DNA from 4 places in the Streptococcus halitosis genome. Region 1 is predicted to be linked to each of the others. Evidence: predicted binding sites of a transcription regulator. Region 1 holds the regulator's gene; each other region holds the start of a gene.

Region 1 (5,319 bases):
GACAGTCTGGCTTGGCTCAATGACCTTATCTACCCTATGATGGTGGTTGTTCAGACCATTCCTACCATTGCCATAGCCCCTATTCTGGTCTTGTGGCTAGGTTATGGGATTTTGCCCAAGATTGTCTTGATTATCTTGACAACAACTTTCCCTATCATCGTCAGTATTTTAGATGGATTTAGGCATTGTGACAAGGATATGCTGACCTTGTTTAGTCTGATGCGGGCCAAGCCTTGGCAAATCCTTTGGCATTTTAAAATACCGGTCAGCCTGCCCTACTTTTATGCAGGTCTGAGGGTCAGTGTCTCCTACGCCTTTATCACAACAGTGGTATCTGAGTGGTTGGGAGGCTTTGAAGGACTAGGTGTTTACATGATTCAGTCCAAGAAACTGTTTCAGTATGATACCATGTTTGCCATTATTATTCTGGTGTCGATTATTAGCCTTCTGGGTATGAAGTTGGTCGATGTCAGCGAAAAATATGTGATTAAATGGAAACGTTCATAGGACAAGAACGTTTGAGAAAAAGAAAAGAGGAAATCAAAATGAAAAAAACATGGAAAGTGTTTTTAACGCTTGTAACGGCTTTTGTAGCTGTCGTACTTGTGGCTTGTGGCCAAGAAACTGCTTCTAAGGATAACAAAGAAGCAGAACTCAAAAAGATTGACTTTATCCTAGATTGGACGCCAAATACCAACCACACAGGGCTGTATGTTGCCAAGGAAAAAGGTTATTTCAAAGAAGCTGGAGTGGATGTTGATTTGAAATTGCCACCTGAAGAAAGTTCTTCTGACTTGGTGATCAATGGTAAGGCACCATTTGCAGTGTATTTCCAAGACTACATGGCTAAAAAATTGGAAAAAGGGGCAGGAATTACTGCCGTTGCCGCTATCGTTGAGCACAATACATCAGGAATCATCTCTCGTAAATCTGACAATGTAAGCAGTCCGAAGGATTTGGTTGGTAAGAAATACGGAACTTGGAATGACCCAACGGAGCTTGCAATGTTGAAGACTTTAGTAGAATCACAAGGTGGAGACTTTGAGAAGGTCGAAAAAGTACCAAACAACGACTCAAACTCAATCACACCAATTGCTAATGGCGTCTTTGACACTGCTTGGATCTACTACGGTTGGGATGGTATTCTTGCCAAATCTCAAGGCGTAGACGCTAACTTCATGTATTTGAAAGACTATGTAAAAGAGTTTGACTACTACTCACCAGTAATCATCGCTAACAACGACTATCTCAAAGACAACAAAGAAGAAGCTCGCAAAGTTATCCAAGCTATCAAAAAAGGCTACCAATATGCCATGGAACATCCAGAGGAAGCTGCAGATATCCTCATTAAGAACGCACCTGAACTCAAGGAAAAACGTGACTTTGTTATCGAATCTCAAAAATACTTGTCAAAAGAATACGCAAGCGACAAGGAAAAATGGGGACAATTTGACGCAGAACGCTGGAATGCCTTCTACAAATGGGACAAAGAAAATGGTATCCTTAAAGAAGACTTGACAGACAAAGGCTTCACTAATGAATTTGTAAAATAATGACAGAAATTAGACTAGAACACGTGAGCTATGCCTATGGCGATGAAAAGATTTTAGAGGACATCAACCTGCAGGTGAAGTCAGGTGAAGTAGTTTCTATCCTGGGACCTAGTGGTGTTGGAAAGACCACCCTCTTTAACCTAATCGCTGGGATTTTAGAAGTCCAGTCTGGGCGAATTGTCCTTGATGGCGAGGAGAATCCTAAGGGGCGCGTGAGTTATATGTTACAAAAGGATCTCCTCTTGGAGCACAAGACGGTGCTTGGCAATATCATCCTGCCGCTCTTGATTCAAAAGGTGGATAAGGCAGAGGCTATTGCCCGAGCGGATGACATCCTTGCGATCTTCCAGTTGACAGCTGTACGGGACAAGTATCCTCACGAACTCAGCGGAGGGATGCGCCAGCGTGTAGCCTTGCTTCGGACCTATCTTTTTGGACACAAACTCTTTCTTTTGGATGAGGCCTTTAGCGCTTTGGACGAGATGACCAAGATGGAACTCCATACTTGGTATCTGGAGATTCACAAACAGCTACAGCTGACGACTTTGATTATCACACATAGTATCGAAGAGGCCCTCAATCTCAGCGACCGCATCTACATCCTAAAAAATCGTCCTGGGCAAATTGTTTCAGAAATTAAACTAGATTGGTCTGAAGACGAGGACAAGGAAGTCCAAAAAATTGCCTACAAACGACAAATATTAGCAGAATTGGGCTTAGATAAGTAGAAAAATAGGGAGTTGGTGAAGATTATCCTTCACCAGCGCCCTTTTTCTTTTAAAAATGAAAAAATTTCGGTATAATAGTCAAAGATAGTCAAGGTTCAAAGAAGGAGTTTGATTTACTATGAGATTTAAAAATACATCAGATCATATCGAAGCCTATATCAAGGCGATTTTAGACCAGTCTGGTATCGTGGAATTGCAACGGAGCCAGTTGGCAGATACCTTTCAGGTTGTACCGAGTCAGATTAACTATGTAATTAAGACCCGCTTTACGGAAAGTAGAGGTTACTTAGTTGAGAGCAAGCGTGGTGGTGGAGGCTACATTCGCATAGGGCGGATTGAGTTTTCCAGTCATCATGAGATGCTCCGCGATTTGCTTTACTCGATTGGTGAGCGAGTTAGTCAGGAGATCTATGAGGATATTCTCCAGCTTTTGGTGGAGCAGGACTTAATGACCAAGCAGGAGATGACCTTGCTAACTTCAGTAGCAACGGATCGTGTCCTAGGGGAAGAATCCTCAGTTGTTCGTGCCAATATGCTCCGACAGCTATTGCAAGAGGTAGATAGAAAAGAGAAGTAAGATGAACTATTCAAAAGCATTGAATGAATGTATCGAAAGTGCCTACATGGTTGCGAGCCATTTTGGAGCTCGTTACCTAGAATCTTGGCATTTATTGATTGCCATGTCCAATCACAGTTACAGTGTGGCAGGTGCAACTTTAAATGATTATCCTTATGAAATGGACCGTTTAGAAGAGGTTGCGTTGGAACTGACTGAAACGGACTATAGCCAAGATGAAACCTTTACGGAATTGCCCTTTTCCCATCGTTTAGAAGTTCTCTTTGCAGAAGCAGAGTATGTGGCCTCAGTGGTCCATGCAAAGGTGCTTGGGACAGAGCATGTCCTCTATGCGATTTTGCATGACGGCAATGCCTTGGCGACTCGCATCTTGGAGAGAGCAGGTTTTTCTTATGAAGACCAGAAAGATCAGGTCAGAATTGCCGCTCTTCGTCGCAATCTAGAGGAGCGTGCAGGATGGACAAGAGAAGATCTTAAGGCTTTACGTCAACGCCATCGCACGGTATCTGACAAGCAAAATTCCATGGCCAATATGATGGGCATGCCTCAAGCTCAAAGTGGTGGTCTAGAGGATTACACGCATGATCTAACGGAGCAAGCGCGCTCTGGCAAGTTAGAGCCAGTTATCGGTCGTGACAAGGAAATTTCACGTATGATTCAGATTTTGAGTCGGAAGACCAAGAACAATCCGGTCTTGGTTGGGGATGCTGGTGTCGGGAAAACAGCTCTGGCACTTGGACTTGCCCAGCGTATTGCTAGTGGGGATGTACCTGCGGAAATGGCTAAGATGCGCGTTCTAGAGCTCGATTTGATGAATGTCGTTGCAGGGACACGTTTTCGTGGTGACTTTGAAGAGCGCATGAACAATATCATCAAGGATATCGAGGAAGATGGCAAAGTGATCCTCTTTATCGATGAACTCCACACCATCATGGGTTCTGGTAGCGGTATTGACTCGACTCTGGATGCGGCCAATATCTTGAAACCAGCCTTGGCTCGTGGAACTCTGAGAACGGTTGGTGCAACCACTCAGGAAGAATACCAAAAACACATCGAAAAAGATGCTGCCCTTTCTCGTAGGTTTGCCAAAGTGACGATTGAAGAGCCAAGTTTAGCTGACAGCATGATTATTTTGCAAGGTTTGAAAGCTACCTATGAGAAACACCATCGTGTGCAAATCACAGATGAAGCTGTTGAAACAGCTGTTAAGATGGCGCATCGTTACTTGACCAGTCGTCACTTGCCAGACTCTGCTATCGACCTCTTAGATGAAGCAGCAGCAACAGTGCAAAACAAATCCAAGCATGTGAAAGCAGACGAATCCGACTTGACTCCAGCTGACAAGGCCCTGATGGATGGCAAGTGGAAACAAGCTGCCCAGTTAATTGCAAAAGAGCAGGAAGTCCCTGTCTATAAAGACTTGGTAACAGAATCTGAAATTTTAACCACCTTGAGTCGTTTGTCAGGAATTCCAGTTCAAAAACTGACACAAACGGATGCCAAGAAATACCTTAATTTGGAAGCGGAGTTGCACAAACGTGTCATCGGTCAAGATCAAGCTGTTTCAAGTATTAGCCGTGCCATTCGCCGTAACCAGTCAGGTATTCGCAGTCACAAACGTCCGATTGGCTCCTTTATGTTCCTAGGACCGACGGGTGTCGGAAAGACCGAATTGGCTAAGGCTTTGGCAGAAGTTCTCTTTGATGACGAATCAGCTCTTATCCGCTTTGATATGAGTGAGTATATGGAGAAATTTGCAGCTAGCCGTCTCAACGGTGCCCCTCCGGGTTATGTGGGCTACGAAGAAGGTGGGGAATTGACAGAGAAGGTTCGTAATAAGCCTTACTCCGTACTCCTCTTTGATGAGGTCGAGAAGGCACACCCAGACATCTTTAATGTTCTCTTGCAGGTCTTGGATGATGGAGTTCTAACAGACAGCAAGGGGCGCAAGGTTGACTTTTCAAATACCATTATCATCATGACGTCAAACCTTGGTGCGACAGCCCTTCGTGATGACAAGACTGTCGGTTTTGGGGCCAAGGACATTCGTTTTGACCAAGAAAATATGGAAAAACGAATCTTCGAAGAGTTGAAAAAAGCTTATCGACCAGAGTTTATCAACCGTATTGATGAAAAGGTGGTCTTCCATAGCTTGGATAGTGAACACATGCAGGAAATTGTCAAGATCATGGTTAAACCATTGATTGCTAGCCTAGCAGAGAAGGGTATTGACTTGAAACTGCAAGCTTCGGCACTGAAGTTACTAGCAAGCCAAGGATATGATCCAGAAATGGGAGCTCGCCCACTTCGCAGAACACTGCAAACAGAGGTGGAAGACAAGCTGGCAGAACTCCTCCTCAAGGGAGAACTGGTAGCAGGCAAAATCCTCAAAATCGGTGTCAAAGCTGGTCAACTAAAATTTGATATTGCTTAAAAATGGAGAATCAGGAGAAGTCCTGAT
Region 2 (5,319 bases), 250 kb from region 1:
AGCTTCATTAGAAAGAACTCAGTTTTTCTTTTCCTTTACTCCATTCTTTTTTATAATTCTGAGGTTTATGTATAGAGACTTTATTATCATTCTAGTCTCAAAAAGTTATTTATCAAACTCCATCAACAGCACCCTTTATGATATAATGAAAAAAGAAAACTGAAAGGAACTACCATGTCAAAAGAAGTTATTGTTGAAAGTTTTGAACTTGACCACACTATTGTTAAAGCACCCTATGTTCGCTTGATTGGGGAAGAAACAGGGCCAAAGGGAGATGTCATCTCCAACTTTGATATTCGCTTGGTACAGCCAAATGAGGACTCTATCCCTACCGCTGGCCTTCACACTATCGAACACCTCTTGGCAAAACTCATCCGTACCCGCATTGACGGCATGATTGACTGCTCACCATTTGGTTGCCGCACAGGCTTCCACATGATTATGTGGGGACGCCATACTAGCGCTGAAATTGCGGCCGTTATCAAGGATTCGCTCAAGGAAATTGCTGAAACCACTACTTGGGAAGATGTCCCTGGAACAACCATCGAATCTTGCGGAAACTACAAGGACCACAGCCTCTTTTCAGCTAAAGAATGGGCGAAACTCATCCTGGAACAAGGAATCTCAGATGATGCCTTTGAGCGTCATGTTATCTAAACACAAAAAGGAACCAGCTTTTAGCTAGTTCCTTCTTTTTTATTCTCAAAATCTTGAGTTAGGCTTTTTCACGAATGACCAAAACGCCATCTTCCATGTCTGCTTCCAAATGTTTGGCATCTAGATGATCCAAGTGGAAGTCTGTTACTTTATCACGAATTTGTTGTTCAACCACGCGGCGGAGCGGACGAACACCCATAACTTCATCATAGCCTTCTTCTGTGATAAAGTCCTTAGCTGCTTGACTAACTTCCAAATCAATGTCTTTCTTAGCCAAAGTTTGGTTGACTTCCGCCAACATCAAGTCCACAATCTTAGAAAGGTCTTCCTTATTCAAGTGTGAGAACTCGATAACTGCGTTAAAGCGATTGAGGAATTCTGGACGGAAGTATGGTTTCAAACGATCCATCAATTCTGGTTTGTCCGCATCTTCTGTCAAGTTGGCTTCATAGCCAAATCCAGCATTTGATGTTGCGATAATGACAGTGTTCTTGAAGTTCACTGTATTTCCTTGACCATCAGTTAAACGACCGTCATCCAATACTTGGAGGAGAAGGGTGATTACTTGAGGATCAGCCTTTTCAATTTCGTCCAAGAGAATGATAGAGTAAGGATTGCGACGAACACGTTCTGTCAAGGTATTGCTATTATCATCATACCCCACATAACCTGCTGTTGTACCGATTAGCTTAGAAACGGCTGTGCGGTCACTGTATTCAGACATATCCAAACGGATGATCGCATCCTTAGTCCCAAACATATCCAATGCCAACTGCTTAGCAAGCTCTGTCTTACCAACCCCAGTAGGCCCTACAAAGAGGAAGCTACCGATTGGACGATTGCCTTCATCAAATCCTGCTCGGTTACGACGGATAGCACGAGCTACAGCTTCTACTGCCTTATCTTGGCCGATAACCTTGTGTTCCAAGCGATGAGCCATATCCTTCAAACGTTCGATGTCTGATGCTCCCATTTGTGACACTGGAATACCTGTCATTCGTTCCACAGATTCAGCCACATCGTTGACACTTGCAGTCACTTTCATGTCTTCTGTGTGGTTTTCGATTTTTTTCTCCAATTCTGCAATGCGTGTTTTGGCATTAAGAGCTGCTTCAAAGTCTTCTGCCTCAACTGCTTTTTCTTGCTTGTCTTTTTCTGCCTCAATTTCACGTTCAACAGCATGCACATCTGTTACAGGATGTTGAGCTGCCAAGTGAGCAGCCGTTACATCGACAAGGTCGATAGCCTTATCTGGCAAGCTACGTTGAGGAATGTATTGGACAGAATAATCAACTGCTGCTTTCAAGACTTCGTCTGGCAAAATGACATTGTGGTGTTGTTGATAGAGATCACGAATCCCTTGAAGGATTTTAAAGGTATCCTCTGCTGAAGGAGCATTGACCTTCACTTCGTTGAAACGACGAGCAAGAGCTGCATTTTTCAAGATGGTGTTACGGTATTCGTCTTGAGTCGTTGCCCCAATAACGGTCAACTCACCTCGAGAGAGAGCTGGCTTGAGAATGTCCGCAAGCCCTTTAGAACCACTGTCTCCTCCGATTGAGCCAGCGCCAAGGATTTGGTGAATTTCATCAAAGAAGAGGATAATATTCCCTGCTTCTTTTACTTCATTGATTAGATTTTGAACGTTTTCTTCAAAGCTACCACGGTATTGAGTACCAGCCTCAAGACCTGAGATGTCAATGGAAATGATTTCCTTGTTCTTAATAGCAGCTGGAACATCTCCGTTCACAATGGCTTGTGCTAGACCTTCGACAACGGCTGTCTTACCAACACCTGCATCTCCGACCAGAACAGGATTATTTTTCGTACGACGTGAGAGGATTTCAGATGTTTCTTGAATTTCCTTGTTTCGTCCGATAACAGGATCCAACTTGCCCTCACGAGCTTCCGCTGTCAAGTTACGACCTAGTTTAGCAAGGACACCGTCTTGTTTCATACCTGAAGCGTGTTGTTGTATTTGCGCATCAGATTCTGCATTTCCTGGTAATTGACCAGTTGCACGATAGTGAGCAAATTCCTCAGGCGTCACTTCACGTCCATTAATCAAGTAGCGACGGTTTTCAGAACTGTATCCTCGCATACCACCCATCAATTGGTTAAATAAATCATCCATGTTGTTAAAGTTATTAAAGTTGTTGTTCATATTCTTTACCTCGTTTATTCTTAATTAGATGCGATCTCTGATATTGACTATCTTTGACCTTTGTTTTAAAAATTTTAGACTAGCTAACTTGCTACCCTAAGAATAACTTCTGGTTTTTCTTTTTTAAATAAGCCTTTTATCATTTTCTTTTCAAAGTCTGTTAGATTTAACATAGGCCTCACCCCTTTCTAGGGTATCTATTATACATTTTCAAGAAATAGAGTCATTGAAAATGAGTTTTTCTAAGGAAGTCATTTTCCTTATGTTTCTACTATACCACTTTGGTCAGTAAAAGTCAATAACTTTTTTGACCAAATTTGACTATTTTTAAAAAATTATTTTGAAGTACAAAAAAGCCCCTAGAAAACGAATTTTCTAGAGACTTTCTCTATCAGGTTTAAGAGAGAAGTAGAATTCTCACTTACCAAGTTTCATGTTTCTTCTACGAAAGCTTAAGCTTTACGTTTTACGAAGAATACCAGTCCACTCAATGCCAAGACTACAAATCCAATTGCTGAGAAGATAGATGTTGCTTCACCTGTTTTTGGAAGTTCAGCTTTACCTTTAGTCTCCGTAGCTGGAGGTGTTGGGTTTGGTTCCTCTTTTTCTCCTGGTTTATTTGGATCTGGATCCGGTGTTGAGTTTGGATCCGGTGTTGGGTTTGGATTTGGTGTTGGATTTGGTGTTGGGTTTGGATCCGGTGTTGGATTTGGAACAGTGTATTTATTTGTAAATACAACTGCTTTACCATCTGCATATGAGACAGTCGCAGTCAAGAGACCTTGACCATCCGCAACTACAGTGACTGTTACAGTATGCTCAGTCTTATCGTATTCAATACCCTCTTCAGTACCAACTTTTTCAATCAAGGTATAAGTGTGAGTACCTGCTTCTTCGAATGAACGAACAAAGGCTACTTTACCTTCGGCAGTGTTCTTAGTTTCCGCTACAACTGCACCATTTTCTTTCAATTCGAAAGTATAAGCATCAGCCGCAAGTTCTTTACCTTCAAGTTTCTTAGTTGCTTCAATCGTAGCTTCTACTGCTGGTGCTTTAAAGCTATTCGTGAAGACACTACCTGCTGGGTATTCAACAGTTGCCTTCAAGGCATTTGTTGCTGCATCTTTGGTTACTGTTACCACTGCAGTCTTTTCTGTGTCGTAAGTAATACCAGTTGCTCCGGCATTCACTTCTTTTACAGTATAAGTATGAACACCTTCTGCATCATAGTTGATTGCTTTAAATGTTACTTTTCCAGCTTGGTTTGTTTTTGTATCAACTAGTTTTGTACCTTCATACAATTCAAATTGGAATTCACCATCAACCAAGGCACGACCAGTCAATTCTTTCGTAAACTCAAGTGTTGCTGATGTAGCTGTTGGTACTGGTGCTGTATAGATATTAGTGAAGACACGTTCTGCATCCGCATCTTCTACAGTCGCAACCAATTGACCTTGGCCGTTATCCACTACGTTCACTTTAACTGTGTGGGATTCAGTTGAGTAAGTCACACCTGCTTCTGTTCCTGCTTTTTCAGTAATAGTGTAAGTGTGCTCTCCTGCCTCTGTGTAGGTAACCTTGAAGACAACTTCGCCTGAAGCAGTGTTATTAGCTGTAGCTACAACTGCATCTTTTTCTTTCAATTCGAAAGTATAAGCATCAGCTACAAGCTCTTTACCTATAATCTTCTTAGTTGCTTTGATTGTCGCATTTGTTGGAGCAGCTTTATATGTGTTAGTGAAAGTTGGTTCTGCTGAAGTAACAGAAGCTTTCAATACGCCACCTTGGAATGCTGCTGTTACAGTAACTTCCTTGCCTTCCTCATCAAATGTGATACCATCGATTGCTTTTGAAGTATCTTCTTTGATGATGTAGCGATAAGTTCCCGCACCTTTCAACTCAATATTCTCAAAGGTAATCGTTCCGTCAGCTTTTGATTTCGCTGTAGCTACTGGAGTCTTCAAGTTCTCTGCTGTGTATAGGTTGAAAGTAAACTCATCTGCTTTAGGAAGTTTATCTGTACGACCTTCTACCACTTTCTTAGCAGTCACATTGAATACAGCTGGAACTGGTTCATCTTTAAGATTAATAGTAGAACCTGCTGCTCCGAGTTTAACTGTATACTCTTTCTCATCTAGCTTATAACCAGCTGGAGCTGTCTTCTCTTTAATCTTGAAAGTTTTACCTTCCCATTTCTGATCATAAGTTTTAGTCAGTGCTACTCCTTTTTCATTTGTAGTCACTTCTGTTGTTTCACTTGCATCATCTGTTGCAGTTACAGTATAAACTGCTCCTGGAACAGGTGCAAGAGTGAAGGCATCTGTCTTATTAATCTTAATTTGGTAAGCTGTAGAAGCTACGATAGTCCCTGAAATCAAGGAAGTCGCTTCTGCTTTCATGCTAAGAGCTCCTGGACGACTTGTATTTTGAGCCAATTTTGTTCCGTCTGCCAGAGACAAGGCTGCGATATTTGCTACTTTAGTACCATCATTCGGAGT
Region 3 (5,319 bases), 550 kb from region 1:
TATACTCTCCCATCATTGGACGATAACTCATCTCCTCTAGCTCTGATAGCTGTTCGAGAATAAAGTTTAAATATTCTTTACTGGAAGCCATGATACCTACTCCATTTCTTCTAAAAATGAGGTCTTACAAAACCTTACTCAAAAATTCCTTGGTCCGTTGTTCTTTTGTTTGATCGAAAATCTCTTCTGGTGTTCCATCTTCGACAACAACCCCATCTGCCATAAAGATAACACGGTCTGCTACCTCACGCGCAAAGCCCATTTCATGAGTCACAATCACCATAGTCATCCCTGACTTGGCAAGGTCTTGCATAACAGCTAGAACTTCTCCAACCATCTCCGGGTCTAGGGCTGAAGTCGGCTCATCAAAGAGCAAAACATCTGGTTCCATAGCAAGTCCACGTGCAATGGCAATCCGTTGCTGCTGACCACCTGACAAACTCTGTGGATAAGCCGTCGCCTTATCTGGCAAGCCAACTTTTTCTAACAGTTCCTGTGCTCTTTTCTCCGCAACTTCCTTGCTTTCACCTTTGGTTTTAATTGGTGACAAAGTGATATTTTCCATCACTGTCATATTGGGAAAGAGGTTGAATTGTTGGAATACCATGCCCATCTTTTCACGCATGGCAAAAAGGTCATTTTTCTTATCTGTGATATCAACTCCTTCAAAGATAACCTTACCTTTACTTGCTTCTTCAAGGAGATTCATCGAACGAAGGAGGGTTGATTTCCCGCTCCCTGACGGACCGATAATAACCACAACTTCTCCTCGTTTAATCTCAAGGTTGATGCCTTTTAAAACTTCATTTTTCCCAAAAGACTTATGTAGTTCTTCAATTTTAATCAAGGTTTCTGTCATTATTTCTTGTCTCCTTGTTCAATATGTTTTTCAAATGCTTTCAACGCCACTGTCAAAACAGAGGTCATAATCAAATAGTAAAAGGCTGCAAATAAAAGGGGAGTCAACGGTAAATAAGTTGTTGTTGCTACTGTCGTTGCACCATTCCACAACTCCATCACCCCAATCGCAGACAAGAGAGAACTATCCTTGATAATGGTGATAAATTCATTTCCCAGAGCCGGAAGAATATTCTTGATAGCTTGTGGCAAAATGACATAACGCATGGCATTTTTCGGACGAATACCAAGAGAGTAAGCAGCCTCTAACTGCCCTTTAGGAACCGCATTGATCCCAGCACGAACAGTTTCTGAAACGTAAGCTCCACTATTCATAGAAATAATCAGAATACCAGGAATCAAACGAGAAAGATCAACTCCTAAAATTCCCACTTGGATAGTCGGAGCATTGATATGCATAAGAGCAAAGGCAATCATTATTTGAACCATCATCGGAGTTCCACGGAAGATCCAAACATACACATTTGCAAACCAAACGAGCGGTTTAAAGTGTGAACGTTGAGCAAAGGCCAGTAACACACCTATAATGGTCCCTAAGCAGACAACAAGGATGGAAATCAATACGGTAATCAGAGCACCATAGTTAAAATATGGTAAATACTTTGGTAAAAAAGAAAAATTCATATTCAATCAACTTTCTATGTATTAGATTGTATGATTATAACATGAATTGAATTAAAATGCAATCCTTTTTCCCCTGATTTTAACAATTAACTTGATAGAATAGAGAAATAGAGAGAAATCACAGTTTTTTTCTAGTCAACTACCTCTTGTTTATGGTAAAATAGAAACGATAAGAAATGGAGGAGAATCAAAATGGAATCACATTTGGTTAGAATCATTAACCGCCTAGAAGCAATGACAAAAGATGGTGGAAATCTAAAACGTAATTTTGAACGTGAAGGTGTTGTTGTCGCAGAAGTTGCATACAGCCATGACGAAGAAAACGGATCACTCTTCACCCTTCGCGATGTAGAAGCTCGTGAAACTTATACATTTGATAGCATTGATTTGATTGCAATGGAGATCTACGAACTCCTTTACTAATATAAAAACAACGGGCAGTAGGGCCCGATAAATGAGAATCCTTTTTGTCACCACAAATGGGATTTTTTCTTACCTTCAATGTCGCTGGATTCTTCATAAATCCCTCTTTTAAAAACGACCACTTCCCAATCTTTTTACTTGCTTTACACCTTAATCATGCTATAATGAGAGTATAAAACTTTGACTATTCTTGACCTTTTTCTTAGACCAAGAATAAGAATGAAATGAGGTAGATGTATGCTCTGTCAAAACTGTAAAATTAACGACTCAACAATTCATCTGTATACCAATATCAATGGACAGCAAAAGCAAATTGATCTCTGTCAAAATTGCTATAAAATTATCAAAACAGATCCAAATAATACCCTCTTTAAAGGAATGACTGACTTAAACAATCATGACTTTGATCCTTTCGGCGACTTTTTCAATGATTTGAACAATTTCAAACCTTCTTCTAATAACGTCCCTCCAACTCAATCTGGTGGAGGATATGGAGGAAACGGTGGTTATGGACCTCAAAACCGCGGACCTGTTCAAACACCTCCTCCTAGCCAAGAAAGAGGGCTCCTAGAGGAATATGGTATCAACGTGACTGAAATAGCTCGTCGAGGAGATATTGACCCTGTTATCGGCCGAGACGAGGAGATTATCCGCGTTATCGAAATCCTCAACCGTCGAACCAAAAACAATCCTGTCCTTATCGGAGAACCAGGTGTTGGTAAAACAGCTGTTGTCGAAGGTTTAGCTCAGAAGATTGTCGATGGTGATGTTCCCCATAAACTCCAAGGCAAGCAGGTCATCCGTCTGGATGTGGTTAGTCTAGTTCAAGGAACAGGGATTCGAGGTCAATTTGAAGAGCGTATGCAAAAGCTCATGGAAGAGATACGCAAACGCGAGGACATCATCCTCTTTATCGACGAAATCCATGAAATTGTTGGTGCAGGGTCAGCAGGTGATGGCAATATGGATGCAGGTAATATCCTGAAACCTGCCCTTGCCCGTGGTGAATTGCAATTGGTTGGCGCTACTACTCTCAATGAATACCGTATCATTGAAAAAGATGCTGCTTTGGAACGTCGTATGCAGCCTGTCAAAGTTGATGAACCAACTGTCGAAGAAACCATTATCATCCTCAAAGGGGTTCAAAAGAAATACGAAGACTACCATCACGTCAAGTACACAGACACTGCTATCGAAGCTGCTGCAAATCTTTCCAATCGCTATATCCAAGACCGCTTCTTGCCAGACAAGGCTATTGACCTGTTAGATGAAGCTGGTTCTAAGATGAATCTGACGCTGAACTTTGTTGATCCTAAAGTGATTGATCAGCGTTTAATTGAAGCTGAGAATCTCAAGGCTCAAGCTACTCGAGAGGAAGACTTTGAAAAGGCTGCCTATTTCCGCGATCAGATTGCCAAGTACAAGGAAATGCAGAAAAACAAGGTGACTGACCAGGATACTCCTATCATTAGCGAGAAAACCATTGAGCATATCATTGAGCAGAAAACCAATATTCCTGTCGGAGAACTCAAAGAAAAAGAACAGTCTCAGCTTATCCATCTAGCAGACGACCTCAAAGCTCATGTCATTGGTCAAGATGAAGCTGTCGATAAGATTGCCAAAGCCATCCGTCGTAATCGTGTTGGTCTTGGAACTCCTAACCGCCCAATCGGAAGTTTCCTCTTTGTCGGACCAACTGGTGTCGGTAAGACAGAACTGTCCAAACAACTAGCCATTGAACTCTTTGGTTCTGCTGACAGCATGATTCGCTTTGATATGAGTGAATACATGGAAAAACACAGTGTGGCTAAATTAGTCGGAGCCCCTCCAGGTTATGTTGGCTACGATGAAGCGGGTCAGTTAACGGAAAAAGTTCGTCGTAATCCTTACTCACTCATCCTTCTCGATGAAGTCGAAAAAGCCCATCCAGATGTGATGCACATGTTCCTTCAAGTCTTAGACGATGGCCGTTTGACAGACGGACAAGGACGAACAGTTAGCTTTAAGGATGCTATCATTATCATGACCTCAAATGCCGGTACCGGTAAGGCCGAAGCCAGTGTTGGTTTTGGAGCTGCTCGTGAAGGTCGAACCAACTCTGTTCTCGGTGAACTCGGCAACTTCTTTAGTCCTGAGTTTATGAACCGTTTTGACGGCATCATCGAATTTAAACCTCTCAGCAAGGACAACCTCCTCCAAATCGTCGAACTCATGCTAGCGGATGTCAACAAACGCCTCTCTAGCAACAACATCCACCTCGATGTGACAGACAAGGTCAAGGAAAAGTTGGTTGACCTAGGTTATGATCCCAAAATGGGAGCACGCCCACTCCGTCGTACCATTCAAGACCATATCGAGGATGCTATTACAGACTACTACCTTGAAAATCCAAGCGAAAAAGACCTCAAGGCAGTCATGACAAGCAATGGTAAGATTCAAATCAAATCTACCAAAAAAACTGAAAAAATCAAAGAAAATACTTCTGAAAGAGAAGAATAAATCTATATAACAAGTGCAGAAAGTCTATCATTTTCTGCACCTTTTTTACTAAAATAAATGAAAAACCTTGACAGCTAGCCCCTCGTCCATTATGATAATAATAAAGATACTAGAGAATGAGGAAAGTTCAATGGCAAACCCAACTTTTGGTGATAAAAAAGAGAATGTGACCTACCAGCCCCGCTATGGCGTGTACGCAGTTATTCCTGATGCAGAAAAAAAACAAATTGTCCTAGTTCAAGCTCCCAATGGTGCTTGGTTCTTGCCAGGTGGAGAAATTGAAGCAGGCGAAGATCATCAAGATGCACTGAAGAGAGAACTAATCGAAGAACTTGGCTTTACAGCTGAGATTGGAACCTATTATGGGCAAGCTGATGAGTATTTCTACTCTCGCCACCGTGATGCCTACTACTACAACCCAGCTTATCTCTATGAAGCTACTTCTTTCCAAGAAGTACAAAAACCATTGGAAGATTTTAATCATATTGCTTGGTTTCCTATTGATGAAGCAATTGAAAAACTCAAACGTGGTAGCCATAAATGGGGAATTGAAGCTTGGAAAATCCAGCATGGAATTGACTAAATTGCACGATTTTATCCAAAAAGTACTATAATAGAGTTAGAAAATCGGAGGAACTGTTATGAAGCTTATCAACACGACTAATTCACACTCGCAACTTGTTAAAAGCCAATTAGAAAGTACTGACGCAACTCTTGTTGAGGTCTATTCGGCCGGAAATACAGATGTGGTTTTCACACAAGCCCCGCTTCACTATGAAATCCTCATTTCGAACAAACACCGTGCTATTCGTGAACCCGAAATTGAAACCATCCAAGACTTCTTCTTGAAACGTA
Region 4 (5,319 bases), 530 kb from region 1:
GGACAAGCTGATTTTGAAGCCTCAGAAGTCGCATACATTGTTTCCATCATGTGGTCAATGTTAAGATTGGCATCATCGATAAAGACCTGATCAGCTACTTGAATGGTTAAAGGAACACTAACAAATTCCGTATCAATAGCAGGAGTTGCCAGTTGACGATAATCACAACCAGAGTCAGCTACAATCTTCCAAGTCATAGAAATTCTCCATCTTTGTCACTTATACATTGACAAAGGTTCTGTCTTTTTTTACAATTATATCATGAAAGCCCTTGAAACAAAAGTACCACCTCTCTGTTGTCACAAGTAGAAAGAAATTGTTATGTCTGAACGTAAAATATCTGAAAAATCTCTTGAAAATCTCAGAAAATCAAATCAAGAATCCAATTTTTTAACCAGAGAAGCAATCGAGACGGCTCTTTTGCAACTTCTAGAGAAAAAAGACTTGGCCAAGATCAGTATTTCGGAGCTGGTCAAACGGGCGGGCGTCTCTCGTGCTGCCTTCTATCGTAACTATGACTCCAAAGAAGAGATTTTGGAAAGTGTTTTTAAACGCAGTGTCCATAATATTATGGAACAGTTGAGCCACTACGATGTCAAAACCGATCTTTATCTAGTCTGGGTACACCTTTTCCGCGCAGCCAAGAAAGAAGCCAAGGTTATTCAACTTGCTCTGGACTACCATTTGGAAAAGATTTTTGTCCAAGCCATGCAGGAATTTCTAGAAAAATATCACGGAAAATCAAAAGGCGTTAGTAGCTACCTTCATTCCTTTTGGAGTTCTGCCATCGTATCGGTTCTGCTCAAATGGATCAAGGATGGCATGAAGGTTCCAGCTGAAAAGATTGCAGATTTACGCTTGCCATTTTTCAAAAAATAGGGGATAAGGAGAAGACTTATGACAGAAAAAAGACTGGCTTGGGATGAGTACTTTGCAGCCCAGGCTTTACTGATTGCCAATCGTTCGACCTGCAAACGTGCCAAGGTGGGAGCTGTCTTAGTCAAAGACAATAAAGTCATTTCAACTGGCTATAATGGTTCCGTATCAGGAACGGAGCACTGTATTGACCACGAATGTCTGGTCATTGAAGGTCACTGTGTTCGAACCCTTCACGCCGAGGTTAATGCTATTCTCCAAGGGGCTGAGCGAGGGGTTCCCAGAGGATTTACAGCCTATGTGACCCATTTCCCTTGTCTGAACTGCACCAAACAACTGCTTCAAGTTGGTTGCAAGCGCGTGGTTTATATCAACCAGTACCGAATGGATGACTATGCCCAGTACCTTTATCAAGAAAAAGGCACCGAGTTGACCCATTTACCATTAGAGACTGTTCAGACAGCTCTTCAAGAGGCAGATTTGATTTAAAAATTAATAAAAATAAATGGTTTAGAAAGCTTTTTAAACCGTTTTTTGATATAATAAGAAGAATAAATTGAAAGAAGGAACTCAGAAAATGGGAAAAATTGAAGTCATTAATCATCCACTCATTCAACACAAATTGTCAATCTTGCGACGTACAGATACTTCTACAAAAGCTTTTCGTGAGCTAGTAGATGAGATTGCGATGTTGATGGGATATGAAGTACTTCGTGATCTTCCACTTGAAGACGTGGAAATCGAAACACCTATCACAAAGACAGTTCAAAAACAATTGGCTGGGAAAAAATTGGCTATTGTCCCAATCTTGCGTGCAGGTATCGGGATGGTAGATGGCCTCTTGAGCTTGGTTCCAGCAGCCAAAGTTGGTCATATCGGTATGTACCGTGATGAAGAAACCCTTCAACCAGTTGAATATTTGGTGAAATTGCCTGAAGATATTGACCAACGTCAAATCTTTGTCGTTGATCCAATGTTGGCAACAGGTGGCTCAGCAATCTTGGCAGTAGATTCCCTTAAAAAACGTGGTGCTTCAAATATCAAGTTTGTCTGCCTAGTATCTGCTCCAGAAGGAGTGAAAGCCCTTCAAGAAGCACACCCAGATGTAGAAATTTTTACTGCGGCCTTGGATGAACGCTTGAACGAACACGGTTATATTGTTCCAGGTCTAGGAGATGCTGGAGACCGCTTGTTTGGTACTAAATAAAATTCCAAATTAAATATTGAAACTAGAAGTTCGTTTTTGACTTGAAAGGAGGTTGAGTTTTTGTTTCTGTTTAGAGAATAGAGCAAAAATTTGACCTTTTTTGACCAAAAAGATATAATAGTTCTGTATTGAGTCGTAAGACTAAGAAAATTCAACATTAAAAGGAGAAATGAATGATTCCTGTAGTTATTGAACAAACAAGCCGTGGAGAACGTTCCTATGATATTTACTCTCGTCTTCTGAAAGACCGCATCATCATGCTAACAGGTCCAGTTGAAGACAACATGGCCAACTCCGTTATCGCCCAATTACTCTTCTTGGATGCCCAAGACAGCACAAAAGATATTTACCTTTATGTCAATACACCTGGGGGCTCTGTTTCAGCTGGTTTGGCAATCGTTGATACAATGAACTTTATCAAGGCGGATGTCCAAACAATCGTTATGGGGATGGCTGCATCCATGGGGACTGTCATTGCATCAAGTGGCGCAAAAGGCAAACGTTTCATGCTTCCAAATGCAGAGTACATGATTCACCAACCAATGGGTGGTACAGGTGGTGGTACCCAACAGACAGATATGGCAATCGCTGCAGAGCACTTGCTTAAAACTCGTAAGACTTTGGAGCAAATTCTTGCAGATAACTCTGGTAAAACAGTTGAGCAAATTCATGTAGACGCAGAACGTGATTACTGGATGAGCGCCCAAGAAACACTTGAGTATGGTTTTATTGATGAAATCATGGTCAATAATTCTTTGAGCTAACCAAGCTAAAAAGCAAACTCGACGGGGTTTGCTTTTTTTGATATAATAGGAGAAGATTTCTTAGAAAGAGGATTTATCATGTTTGAAAAGGTCAATCGATCAGGATTAATCATCTATCTTTACTATAATCGGGATGCAAAGAAACTTCAGGAATACGGTGACATCTGTTACCATTCTAAGAAGCATCGTTACTTGCAGCTCTATGTTCCAACTGAGGAGTTAGATGACTTAGTAGAGAGATTAGGTAAGGAAAGATTTATCAAGAAAATTAGACGGTGTCACATTCAAGAGTTAGAAACTCCCTTCGTTGGCAATCTCTATCGAAACGAAGAAAACGTTATCATTTAAAAAAGTGAATAAAAAGGTTGACAATTTTCTGATAATTCGGTATATTCTTAACATACTATTTTGGAACAATATTATAAGGAGATAAAAAATGAAGAAAAAATTTGCCCTATCTTTTGTGGCCCTTGCTAGCGTAGCCCTTCTCGCCGCTTGTGGAGAGGTCAAATCAGGAGCCTCAAACGCTGCTGGTAACTCAGTCGATGAAAAGACAATTAAAATCGGATTTAACTTTGAAGAAACAGGTGCCGTAGCAGCCTACGGAACATCTGAACAAAAAGGAGCTCAACTTGCCGTTGATGAAATCAATGCAGCAGGTGGTATCGATGGAAAACAAATCGAAGTTGTAGACAAAGACAACAAGTCAGAAACTGCTGAAGCAGCTTCTGTTACAACGAACCTTGTAACCCAATCAAAAGTAGCAGCTATTGTAGGACCTGCAACATCTGGTGCAACTGCCGCAGCTGTAGCTAACGCTACCAAAGCTGGAGTGCCATTGATCTCACCAAGTGCTACTCAAGATGGATTGACAAAAGGTCAAGATTACCTATTTATCGGAACATTCCAAGATAGCTTCCAAGGGAAGATTATTTCTAACTATGTAACAAACAAGTTGAATGCTAAGAAGGTTGTTCTTTATACTGACAATGCTAGTGACTATGCTAAAGGTATTGCTAAATCTTTCCGTGAAGCCTACAAGGGTGAGATTGTAGCAGATGAAACGTTTGTAGCAGGTGATACAGACTTTCAAGCAGCCCTTACTAAAATGAAAGGGAAAGACTTTGACGCTATCGTTGTTCCAGGTTACTACACAGAAGCAGGTAAAATTGTAAACCAAGCTCGTGGTATGGGAATTGATAAACCAATCGTTGGTGGTGATGGATTTAACGGTGAAGAATTTGTTCAACAAGCAACAGCTGAAAAAGCATCAAACATTTACTTCATCTCAGGATTCTCAACTACAGTTGATGTTTCTGAAAAAGCTAAAGCCTTCCTTGAGGCATATCGTGCTAAATACAATGAAGAACCTTCAACCTTCTCAGCCTTGGCTTATGACTCAGTTTACCTAGTAGCCAATGCTGCAAAAGGTGCTAAAAACTCAGGTGAAATCAAGGATAACCTTGCTAAAACAAAAGATTTTGATGGTGTAACTGGTCAAACGAGCTTTGATGCTGACCACAATACAGTGAAAACTGCTTACATGATGACCATGAACAATGGTAAAGTAGAAGCAGCAGAAGTTGTAAAACCATGACATTAGAATAGTAGTTGAAATAGGGAATGAGCCGTTGACTCACTCCCTGTTTCGGTGTTTATGAACTTGTGAAAATGATGAAAATTTTCTAAAAAATAACAATAGAAAAGAGTGAATGCTATGCTCCAACAGCTTGTGAATGGTTTAATTCTGGGTAGTGTTTATGCACTTTTGGCTCTGGGTTATACCATGGTTTATGGAATTATCAAACTCATCAACTTCGCCCACGGTGATATTTATATGATAGGTGCCTTTATTGGTTACTTTTTGATTAATTCCTTCCAAATGGATTTCTTTTTAGCTTTGATTATTTCAATGGCAGGAACCGCACTACTTGGTGTTGTAATTGAATTTCTTGCCTACCGTCCTTTGCGACACTCTACACGTATTGCCGTATTGATTACTGCCATCGGAGTGTCCTTCTTACTAGAATACGGAATGGTTTATCTAGTAGGTGCCAATACTCGCGCCTTTCCTCAAGTCATTCAAACAGTTCGCTATGATTTTGGGCCAATTAGCTTGACAAATGTTCAATTGATGATTTTAGCAGTTTCTATATTGTTAATGGTTCTATTGCAATTGATCGTCCAAAAAACAAAAATGGGGAAAGCCATGCGTGCGGTATCCGTAGATAGCGATGCAGCTCAATTGATGGGAATTAATGTAAATCGTACAATCAGCTTTACCTTTGCTTTGGGTTCAGCTCTTGCTGGTGCAGCAGGTGTCCTCATTGCCCTTTACTACAACTCCCTTGACCCTTTGATGGGTGTGACTCCAGGTCTAAAATCATTCGTTGCAGCTGTACTCGGTGGTATCGGGATTATTCCTGGTGCGGCTCTTGGTGGCTTTGTAATTGGTCTATTGGAAACCTTTGC

Evidence for each region. Region 1 encodes CtsR, which represses protease genes until heat stress. Its sites were predicted from a motif close to TTGGTCAAAAAAGGTCAAANA; they were not measured.
Region 2: a site for CtsR is predicted at 2,872-2,892, ahead of DB729_RS02045 (ATP-dependent Clp protease ATP-binding subunit). Genes of this name have one in related genera too.
Region 3: a site for CtsR is predicted at 2,143-2,163, ahead of DB729_RS00545 (ATP-dependent Clp protease ATP-binding subunit). Genes of this name have one in related genera too.
Region 4: a site for CtsR is predicted at 2,171-2,191, ahead of DB729_RS00655 (ATP-dependent Clp protease proteolytic subunit). Genes of this name have one in related genera too.

Annotation. Positions count from the first base shown of each region.
Region 1 is NZ_QEMY02000001.1:653,272-658,590, reverse strand. It holds gene DB729_RS03270 (ABC transporter permease) at 1-507, shown strand, start outside; gene DB729_RS03265 (ABC transporter substrate-binding protein) at 546-1,553, shown strand; gene DB729_RS03260 (ABC transporter ATP-binding protein) at 1,553-2,281, shown strand; gene DB729_RS03255 (CtsR family transcriptional regulator) at 2,400-2,858, shown strand; gene DB729_RS03250 (ATP-dependent Clp protease ATP-binding subunit) at 2,860-5,292, shown strand.
Region 2 is NZ_QEMY02000001.1:407,407-412,725, forward strand. It holds gene DB729_RS02040 (S-ribosylhomocysteine lyase) at 175-657, shown strand; gene DB729_RS02045 (ATP-dependent Clp protease ATP-binding subunit) at 716-2,821, opposite strand; gene DB729_RS02050 (Spy0128 family protein) at 3,274-5,319, opposite strand, start outside.
Region 3 is NZ_QEMY02000001.1:102,091-107,409, forward strand. It holds gene DB729_RS00525 (TfoX/Sxy family protein) at 1-91, opposite strand, end outside; gene DB729_RS00530 (amino acid ABC transporter ATP-binding protein) at 125-859, opposite strand; gene DB729_RS00535 (amino acid ABC transporter permease) at 859-1,542, opposite strand; gene DB729_RS00540 (DUF1797 family protein) at 1,735-1,965, shown strand; gene DB729_RS00545 (ATP-dependent Clp protease ATP-binding subunit) at 2,203-4,464, shown strand; gene DB729_RS00550 (NUDIX hydrolase) at 4,595-5,047, shown strand; gene DB729_RS00555 (DUF1827 family protein) at 5,106-5,319, shown strand, end outside.
Region 4 is NZ_QEMY02000001.1:123,558-128,876, reverse strand. It holds gene DB729_RS00675 (DegV family protein) at 1-197, opposite strand, end outside; gene DB729_RS00670 (TetR/AcrR family transcriptional regulator) at 322-879, shown strand; gene DB729_RS00665 (deoxycytidylate deaminase) at 898-1,365, shown strand; gene upp (uracil phosphoribosyltransferase) at 1,454-2,083, shown strand; gene DB729_RS00655 (ATP-dependent Clp protease proteolytic subunit) at 2,257-2,847, shown strand; gene DB729_RS00645 (YlbG family protein) at 2,926-3,195, shown strand; gene DB729_RS00640 (ABC transporter substrate-binding protein) at 3,284-4,444, shown strand; gene DB729_RS00635 (branched-chain amino acid ABC transporter permease) at 4,565-5,319, shown strand, end outside.